3 regions of the Microbulbifer sp. ABM4_008 genome follow, and region 3 is predicted to be linked to each of the others. Evidence: predicted binding sites of a transcription regulator. Region 3 holds the regulator's gene; each other region holds the start of a gene.
The links. The regulator PhoB, encoded in region 3, activates phosphate uptake and scavenging genes when phosphate is short. The targets are predictions, from matches to a motif close to TGTCATAAANNTGTAACA.

Region 1 (3,283 bases), 1.4 Mb from region 3:
TATGCCCGGCGGTGTAGCTCGCACCTCCACTATGGCCCTGAACAATGCCACCCTGCCTTTCGCGGTAGCCCTGGCAAACAAAGGCGCCAAGCAGGCACTGTTGGACGATTCCAACCTGCTGGAAGGCCTGAATGTTCACGCTGGCATGGTGACCTACCAAGCCGTAGCCGACGTATTGGGTTACGAGTTTGTAGATCCCAAACTGGCTCTGCAAAAACAAGCAGTAGCGGAAGACGCTGTAGCTTAATTGCCCCCAGTGGCCGCCTGCGGGCGGCCACATTGTAAATAAGCGGTAACGCGCTTGTTGTTGGGAAGTTTCCCCCGGAGCGCTCTTTGCGTTCCTCTCTGTGAGACCTGGTGGCATAGCCACTAATTGATAGCCGCGTATTTACGCGGCTTTTTTATGCGCGTTATTTATGTTTTGGAGAAAGCTGGGCTTGTTGTTTAGGGAAAAACTGGGGAAGGGGAGGAGGAAAAACAGAAAGGGTGCTGAGGGACTTCCTTGTCGCCTCACGAGGGAGAGGGGTTTAGGGCTAGGGTTAAATAACCCAGATTTCTACCCGGCGATTTTTTATCTTTGAGCTGGAGCTGTTGGAGGCTACCGGCAGATAGGCACCAAAGCCCTGAACCGGTGCTGTATTAATCTGGTGATCCCTTAGAGCTGAGCGAACGGTAACTGCGCGTAGTTTTGATAACACGATTGAGCGTCCCTCGCTCACTTTCTCATCGCCAAATCCGATCAATAGCAGTCGCTTGTGGCTGTTCTCAGGCTTTTGCATAAAGCGGACAAGTCGCTGTATATCCTGTTTTGCCTTGTTATCTAAAGAGGCGCTGCCTTCAGAGAAACGGAAGTTAATACTCAGGCGTTCTGCATTTTCCGTTAACTTCAGGTATTCGCTGGGCCCCTCCCGGTTGGCTTCAGGTTTTACACCGATTGGCGTCTGCGCGACAAATCCAGTGGCCTTTACCAGCTCCTGTCCCTGTTCACTCTGTACAAAGTGCAGGAACTCTTCGGCGACGGGTTTTAAACCGTAAGCAGCGGTATAGAGAAATAGACGGCGGGAGAGGGGGTAGTCTTCAGTTGCAATTGTCAGATGCTCTGGAGCTTGCGGTTGGGTGTTCTGGTCAGATACCGATACGGCCTTGGCCCGTCGAATAGACGCCAAGCCGACAAACCCAATACTGTTGGGATTCGCCGAAACACGGTCTGACAATTGATCATTCGATTCGAAGCGTTTTGCATTAGTAATAAGGGAGTGCTTTTTCCCGAGCACCAAGCTTTTAAACGTATCCCAGGTGCCGGACTGATTATCTCTCGCCAGAACTTTGATACGACCTTTCCGCCCGCCCACTTCAGACCAGTCGGTAATTTTCCCGGAAAATATTGCTGCTATTTGTTGCAGGGTTAATTGAGTAATGGGGTTTTGAGGGTGAACAATAATGGCGAGTCCATCGATGGCAATGACATGTTCTGCACCTTGACCGCGCATATCTCCAAAGCGACTCAGGGCTGCGTGCTCAGCATCTTTTATTGGTCGCGAAGCCATGGCGATATTGGCCTGGGACCGTTCAAGGCCTTTAAATCCCGTGCTCGAACCGTGTGCCGCAATATCGACATATATTTTTTTGCCACCGAGATCCCCTTGCACTCGAACCTCATTTTCTTTCCCTAAAGGGATAATCTCCAGATTACTGCCACCACGGGCTTCGAGGTAATCGCTCACCAGGTTGGGTGCCAGCTTTGCACCGACAGTATTGGAGCCGTGTAGAGTAAAAAGCAGGCCCGTTGTATCGGGAGGGAAACGGGTTTGGGCTGTAGAAGTTGCAGCAGCCAGTGCCCCCCCAAGAAGAAGTAAGGTAAGGGTTTGCTTTAGCCGGCTTAAGAATACGCTCATAGTAATTCGACCGTAAGGTGGTAAAACGAGGGCGCAAAATATGACTTAATTGTGACAAATTGATGAAATATTGATTGCTGAATTACGCAATTGTCTCATCGTGAGAGATAGGTAACTTTAGCGGGGTTTATTTGAACAATTGAAGTATGGGTGGTTAAGCTTTCGTAAAAGCTTGCTCTATGTTTTAAAACACAATAGATCAAACAGGTGTTTAGAGGCCCCCGTGAAGGCGTATTAGAGCCTCTAAAATTTGAGCAATTTAAAAAGCGGGAAATAACCGGCTAATTAGGACTGGCAGTGCAGTTTCTACCCGCAAAATACGTGGACCCAGGTGAACGGATTGAAAGCCTGCTTCCTGGAGCTTCTCGACTTCATAACTGATAAAGCCGCCTTCAGGGCCAATGGCTAAAGTGGTCGGTTGCTTTATGTCCACAGGGCAAGCTGTTCCCCCTACTGGATGAGCCACCAGTTTACGGGAGTCACTGGAGAGGGAAGGGAGTTCGTCTTCGACAAACGGTTTAAAGCGTTTGCGCAACAGAATTTCCGGCAGTTGCGTATCGACAGCCTGCTCTAGTCCGAGCAAGCATTGCTCAAAGAGTTTGTCTTCCTGCAACCAGGGGGTTTGCCAGTAAGACTTTTCGACCCGGTAACTATTAATTAAAACCAGTTTTTTGACTCCGAGTGCAGTCAGGTGCTGGATAACCCGCTTGAGCATTTTGGGTCGAGGCAGGGCCAAAATAAGTGTGAGAGGTAATGGCTGGGGCGGATCGATTGCGAGTGCCACTTCAAGCTCAACGCACTTCTCGTCGAGCGTAACAATCTCGCCACTACCTATTTGCCCGTCGAGCAGTCCGACACGAAGTTGTTGTCCCGGCGCTGCTCTGTGAACCTTGATGATATGCTCCAATTGGCGTCCAGTCAGGCGGACGCGATTGGGGCTAATAAAGTCGTGCTTTTGTAAAACAATCAGGTTCAAAGTCGGGCGCCTTGGTACTTCAATTTATAACGGTGTCGGTGCTATGGGGCTGGGCTAGCTGGTTTGAGCTGAAGCAATCGCGCCTTTGCCAATACCTTCGTAGGCTCTTACGGTAATCGCTTTCCCAGGCTCTTTAGCCGCCAGGGTGTTGGCAATATATTGGGCCAACTGCTCCACCGTGGTATCACAGTCAAGAATTTCACAAACTTTGGCAGGGATGGACAGGGTGAAGTTTCCCTGTTGTGCACTGTAAGCAAAGTTATGGATATCCTCACCGCGATCATCGGCAGTTGTTGAAACCAGATCCTCGCGAGTGCCCAGGTAGATATCTTCCCAGCGCTCAGCCCAGTACTTTTCCAGCTCTGTATCGCGTTGGCCACCCGTCATGACCTGAATACGTGAACGGTGTCCA
Region 2 (3,283 bases), 540 kb from region 3:
TTTGCCTGGCATCAATTAGCCGTGCCTTCTGATTATCACTCCACTGCAATTCCATAATTTTGCGAACTGTAGCCTGGTGCTCCGGATTCATAAGCGGGAAAGTGACTTCAACTCGCTGATCCAGGTTTCGTTTCATCAGGTCCGCCGAAGACAACCACATCAGCTCATCACCACCATTGTGAAAAATATAGACTCTGGCATGCTCCAGGTACTTATCTACCAAACTGATAATACGAATATTGTCTGATACGCCCGGAGTCTCACAAACCAATGCACACATCCCACGAACGATAATACGAATTTTTACACCTGCGGCACTGGCACGATACAGCTGCTCAATAATCTGGCTATCCACAAGGTTATTGCACTTGAAAAATAGCGCCGCTTCCTTCCCTGCCTGGGCGGCATCAATTTCACGATCTATCGCTGCAGTAATCGCATCCCGATAGAAAAATGGTGAAGTGATAATACGTTTAAAAGAAGGGCGCTTACGCGGTGCCTGCATAAACTCAAATACATTGTACACGTCCCGACCCAGCTCCTGGTTATTGGTCAATAAGCTAAAATCGCAATAGACCTTCGCTGTATTCTCATTAAAGTTACCGGTGCCAAGATGGCTGTAGAAACGATCTTTGCCATCCTCGCGGCGAAGCACAGAAATTAACTTGCAATGTACTTTTAGGTTGGGCATGCCATACACCACATTCACCCCGGCATCGCTCAACTCATGGGACCAATGGATATTGGCCTTTTCATCAAAGCGTGCCCGCAACTCCACCACCGCAGTCACTTTTTTGTTATTGCGAACCGCATTAACCAGAGCCGCAACTACACGGGAGTTCTTTGCTACCCGGTAGAGATTAATCCGAATTTCTTTAACTTGAGGGTCTAGTGCGGCAGATGCCAGGAAATTGACAATCGCATGGAAGTCATAATAGGGATAATAATAAAGCCGATCCCCTGCGCACAGCTGTGAAAATACACTTTCATTTTTCGGTAAGGCTGGCAGTGGTGTGAGGCGCTTATAGCGAAGTCGGGCAGATTCTCCCGGGAATTTCATCAGATCTTTGGAGTTGTGATAACGCCCACCGGGGGTATAGGTATCATAACGCCCCATTTTCAGTTTCTTCTTCACCAACTCCAGTAAAGTCTCAGGCATATCACCATCGTATGCCATACGCACCGGATCTGCGCGCTTTCTTTTTTTCAATGAGCGCTCCATTCGATCGAGAATATTCTGGGTTACCTCTTCACTTAACTCCAACTCAGCATCGCGACTGATCTTAAAGGTATAGGCGCTGGCTTTAGCGATAGGCACCACATGGCGAAATATTTCTTTAAGGCATCCTCGGATAATATTATCGAGAACGATGTAGACTTTCTCCCGCTTCCCCTCCCGTGGAGGAATCTCCACAAAGCGGGGAAGTGTATCCGTAGGAATCTCCATTGCCACATAGCGCTCGGTACCATCATCCAATTCAAGTGCTATCGCAAAATAGATACTGGTTTCATTAATCAAAGGCATGGGCTTGCGCCCGTCGATAAAGAATGGCTCCAACTCTGGCAGCACTTCCCGATGAAAGTAACTTTCTACAAACTGGCGCTGGTTATCGCTAAGCGAAGTCTCCCTAACCACATGGATATCATGCTTTGCCAGATCCTTTAAAGCTTTGTTATAGGCCTTCGCATAGCGCAACTGTAACCTCAACACTCGATTATTAATCGATTGCAATAGATTACTGTAGTATTCCTTCTTTTCTCCGCCAACAGAAAAGGCAGCTAAACGACGTACCGCTGCAACATGCACACGGAAAAACTCATCCAGGTTATTAGAGAAGATTCCCAAAAAATGTACGCGCTCAATTACAGGCACACTTTCATCTTCCACCTCCTGTAAAACACGCTCGTTAAATGAAAGCCAGCTCAACTCTTTGGGAAATAGAGGCACATCGTTAGACATTGCAAAACCATAAAACGCACCCAGTATCTGACGGCAGTTTAAAAATCCAGATTATTCTGGAAGCAGCCTTAACACGGGGCTGAGGGTCAAGATTAAGTAAAGAAATATGCCACTGAAATGTGGCTGTGAGCAAGCGCCTATAGCAATCTAACGATCTAGTATGGCTTCACAGTTTTCTGCCAAACTGTTTCAGTCCATAAATTGGCACAAATAAATAAAAAATATCTTTTATTTATAAAAGATATTTAATAATTTTGTAACACTTTTATAGTTGGCGCCTTTTTGGTGCGCTGTAAATTGACTGCACCCACTATTGGACTGAAAAGTGGCAAAATGAATAATAGAGCGTCCGACTCCATACATTAGCGCTTTCAACGGGATATTGATGCAAGCTCCAAACGAACGCTATGCCGCCCTAGATTTGGGCTCAAACAGTTTCCATCTGCTCCTAGCGGAATTTCGCGATCAGCGCATGGTACGCCTGCACACAGACAGAGCCATGGTGCGCCTGGCCGAGGGGCTGGATATTAACCACCACTTGGACCCGGCGGTAACCGAACGGGCCCTGACCGTTCTGCAACGCTTTCAACCAGTGATGGATAAACTGCCCCTCGACCATGTGCGTGTTGTGGGTACAAATACACTGCGTATGGCTGCGGCCAATGCCGATGGCTTTTTGGAAGAAGTGGAATCAATACTCGGTGTGCCGGTGGAAATTATCAGCGGCATCGAGGAGGCCCGCCTGATCTTTACTGGGGTTCTCGCCGCCGCCAATGGCCCTCCTCGCTTGCGCTGCATTATTGATATTGGCGGTGGCTCTACGGAGCTGGTTCGCGGTGGTGATACTCCACAGCAACTGGAAAGCCTGGATATAGGCTGTGTTTCCTACAGTAAACGTTTCTTCGCCGATGGCCTGATCAGCCGCAACACTGTAAACCACTTCCAGCGCGCGCGGCGAGCGGCGCGGGCCGAATTGCAGGAGCTACTGCATATTGCCGAAGGCGCAGAAGTTACCGGTTGCTCCGGGACTATCAAAGCGGTTGCCAGGATTTGCAATGATGGTGAAGTAAAGGCGATCAAGCGCGGGGATATCGATCAGCTTGCGCACCGGGTTTCCTCCGCCAAACATATCGCGGACCTGGATTTACCCTACCTGGATGAAGAGCGTCGCCCGGTATTCGCTGCCGGCCTGGCGATACTGCATGCAATATTCTGCGAACTCGACATTATGCGTATGGAAGTCTCCCCCTATGCAATCCGCGAGGGCATAGTGCACGACTTGGCCGGGCGCTTGCACGGCGGGGATCGACGTGCAGATACGAT
Region 3 (3,283 bases):
AGCGAGCCAATAGCAGCAGGTCATTGACCAGCGTACTCATGCGGCCAGTCTGCTCCTCCATTTGAGCCAGGGGTTTCCTCCAGGGAGGCGGTGCCATATCACTGCTTTGCAGTGTTTCCAGGTAGCCGGCAATTACCGTGAGGGGGGTGCGCAGCTCATGGGAAACATTGGCGACAAAATCTCGGCGCATCTGCTCGAGATTATGTAAACGGGTGATGTCGCGAACAATGACCAAAGCCTCATCTTTACCGTAGCGGGTGACTTCCAGCTGTAACATACGGGCTTCATTGCCAGGTGCGGGCAGAGTGAGGGGTTCCCCGTTGTTGTCACCGTGCATATAGCTGACAAAGCCAGGATCGCGGACAAAGTTGACTAATGACTGGCCGGAGTCACTGGCCTGTAATCCGAGCAGTTCACCGGCAGCAGGGTTCCACCAGGCCAGGTTATCGCCGTCTTCCAGGGCAACAATTCCTTCGCGCAATGCGCTGGTACTGTCCTGTACCCGGCGCAACATCACGTGCAGCTTCTGCTTTTCGCGGCGGTGGCGCCGCTGCATACGGTAAAAGTCGTCGTAGATTTCACCCCAAATACCAAAGGCGGTTGGGGCTGGGCCGCGTCTGCCGTTTGCCAGCCAGCGGTTGAAACGTTGCTGTTGCCACAGCACTGAGATCAGGTAGCTGGCCAATCCCGCAATCAGGGCGAGAGACCAGCTGCCGGAGGTGACACCGAGAATGGTGCACCCCAGGGCGATAATTACGAAACGCGAGAACTCGCCAATACTGCGATCCAACATAGAGTTGCCGTGTTGCCTGATAGATGGCGGCAGTGGCACAGCCTCTTCCGCCCGCATTCAATACCTCATGGAACCAGGCCCGCACCCGTTAAGTGCGGAGGTTTGATTCTGCAGGGATCGGTACCGATCCAGAGAGGATTGTCACACTTTTTCTGCGGTTTGCACAGAAAACCGATACCCGGTGCCGCGAACTGTCTGGATATAGCGGTCGTGGCCATCAATGGCCAAGGCTTTGCGCAGACGGCGGATATGGACATCCACGGTGCGTTCCTCCACATAGACATTCCCGCCCCATACATGATCGAGGAGTTGGGTGCGTGTATAGGCGCGCTCCTGGTGGGAGAGGAAGAAGGTGAGCAGGCGAAATTCTGTTGGCCCCATATCCACTGGCTGCCCTTTGATAGTGACCCGGTGACTCAATGGGTCCAATATCAGTGCGCCGGCGCTGAGGGGTTCCTCTGGGGTCGCCGGGCCCGCGCGGCGCAGTACGGCCTTTAAGCGAGCAACCAGCTCCCGGGGGGAGAAAGGCTTGGTGATGTAATCGTCGGCCCCGGTCTCTAACCCTTTGATTTTATTGTCTTCTTCACCTTTTGCCGTGAGCATGATGATCGGCAACGAGGTGGTGAGTTCATCGCGCTTGAGGCGCCTTGCCAGCTCTACCCCGGAAACATCCGGCAGCATCCAGTCGAGCAGCACTAAGTCGGGCTTCTCGTCGATAATCAAGGCGTGAGCTTCCTGGGCGTTTTCCGCCTCAAGGCAGCGGTAATCTGCCATTTCCAGTGCGACCCGCAGCATATCGCGCACTGCGGATTCGTCATCGACAATCAGGATCGTTTTACTGTGCATTTGCCTGCCATACCCGCTCTGTTGTCAGGGTTTCCCCAGTTATGGCCGAGGATTAAACGGGATTTATATGACAAATATATGACGCTCCACTTCTGGGGCCCACTCATCTTTCAATTCAGCAGAAAATGCAGCGATATGCCGGCGAAAATGGCAAACCCTACCCAATTATTGTTGATAAAAGCCTGAAAACAGCCCTCTCGCCCTCGGTCCCGAATTAGCCACTGCTGATAAACGAATAAACTGCAAACCGGCAATAGCGCCAAGTAGTAAAAAATACCGAGTGAGAACCTTGATCCAATAAGCAGTAGGGCAATTAGAACTAAAAGTTGTAAGGTTCCGGTGACCACCTTGTCCATTTCCCCAAACAAAATGGCGGTGGATTTAACGCCGATCTGAAGATCGTCATCGCGGTCCACCATCGCATAGAAAGTGTCATAGCACAGGGTCCAAACCAGGTTGGCGGTATAGAGCAACCAGGCCTCTGCTGGTACTTCTCCTGTAAACGCTGCAAAAGACATGGGGATTCCCATACTAAAGGCGGCGCCCAGGACCATCTGGGGTAGGTGTGTGTGGCGCTTTGCAAAGGGATAGCCGAATGCCAGAGCCAGAGCTAAAAACGAGAGGAGAATCGTGAGTGTGTTGGTGGTGAGTACCAGAAGGAAGGCGGCAGCGCTGAGGCCGGCGAAAAGCGCCAATGCAGACTTTGGCGTCAGTGCGCCGGTGGCCAGAGGACGCTCCGCAGTGCGCTTTACATGGGCGTCAATTTTGCGATCGGCGAAATCATTGACTGCGCAGCCAGCCGCTCGCATCAGGATCACACCGAGTGTAAATACGATAAACAAGTGGAAGCCCGGCCACCCCTCAGCGGCTAGCCATAGTGCGCACCAAGTGGGCCAGAGTAACAGCAGTGAACCTATGGGTTTGTCCATCCTCGCTAATTGCCAGTAGGGCAGCGCGGTGGGCCAGCGTTGTGCGATCTGTTGGCTGATCACAGTGAATCCTCAGTTGCGATAGTTTTGGCTGCTTCTTGCGCTATGGGGTCACCTGTCGGTGTGAAGTTGGGAAGAAAAGCCTCTGACACCAGTAAAGGCTTGTCCCGCAGCCAGAATACCGAGCGGCGACCCCAGACTTCAGAATCCTTTTCCCCAAGTTCACGATCGGCGCAGCCAGGGGATTTCTGCAGCAAATTTAGGGCGATCTCCCCCCTGCGAATGCCCGGCTCACTAAACAGCAACTCCCCCAGCGGGCGGGTATCCAGGCTGCGCAGATTGCGAGATTTTCCTTGCAGGCTGCGCTCGGGTAAAACGCTGCGGGCATACACCCAGGGCTGTCCGCAACCGTAGAGCAAAACTTCCCGAATCAGGGCCCGGTTACCATTGTGCAATCCCAGTACAAGGCATTCTTCAGGGCGGGGTGTCTGCCAACCCTGATACAGCACGCGAACATAAAAGTCCCCGTCACTTTGCTGCTTGAGAGCGGCGGTGAGTGATCCGGAATAGGTCAGCCAGGGCACCAGATTTTTGGGTGGTTGCTGCTGGGTTTCAAGAGGCAAACTCTGCCAATCGCCAGAGGGCACAAATGGTGATTGGTGCAACGATAACTCCGCAGTCTGGATAAAGGCCCCATTGTATCCCGGCCGGTGCA

Region 1: a site for PhoB is predicted at 1,946-1,963, ahead of ACYX4J_RS15930 (substrate-binding domain-containing protein). Genes of this name have one in related genera too.
Region 2: a site for PhoB is predicted at 2,205-2,222, ahead of ppk1 (polyphosphate kinase 1). Genes of this name have one in related genera too.

The regions. Positions count from the first base shown of each region.
Region 1 is NZ_CM149970.1:3,669,121-3,672,403, reverse strand. Features, by position in the region: gene ald (alanine dehydrogenase) at 1-247, shown strand, start outside; gene ACYX4J_RS15930 (substrate-binding domain-containing protein) at 540-1,895, opposite strand; gene ACYX4J_RS15925 (16S rRNA (uracil(1498)-N(3))-methyltransferase) at 2,155-2,871, opposite strand; gene ACYX4J_RS15920 (6-carboxytetrahydropterin synthase) at 2,926-3,283, opposite strand, start outside.
Region 2 is NZ_CM149970.1:387,383-390,665, reverse strand. Features, by position in the region: gene ppk1 (polyphosphate kinase 1) at 1-1,960, opposite strand, end outside; gene ACYX4J_RS01705 (Ppx/GppA phosphatase family protein) at 2,346-3,283, shown strand, end outside.
Region 3 is NZ_CM149970.1:5,043,011-5,046,293, forward strand. Features, by position in the region: gene phoR (phosphate regulon sensor histidine kinase PhoR) at 1-850, opposite strand, end outside; gene phoB (phosphate regulon transcriptional regulator PhoB) at 935-1,639, opposite strand; gene ubiA (4-hydroxybenzoate octaprenyltransferase) at 1,750-2,631, opposite strand; gene ACYX4J_RS21940 (chorismate--pyruvate lyase family protein) at 2,628-3,283, opposite strand, start outside.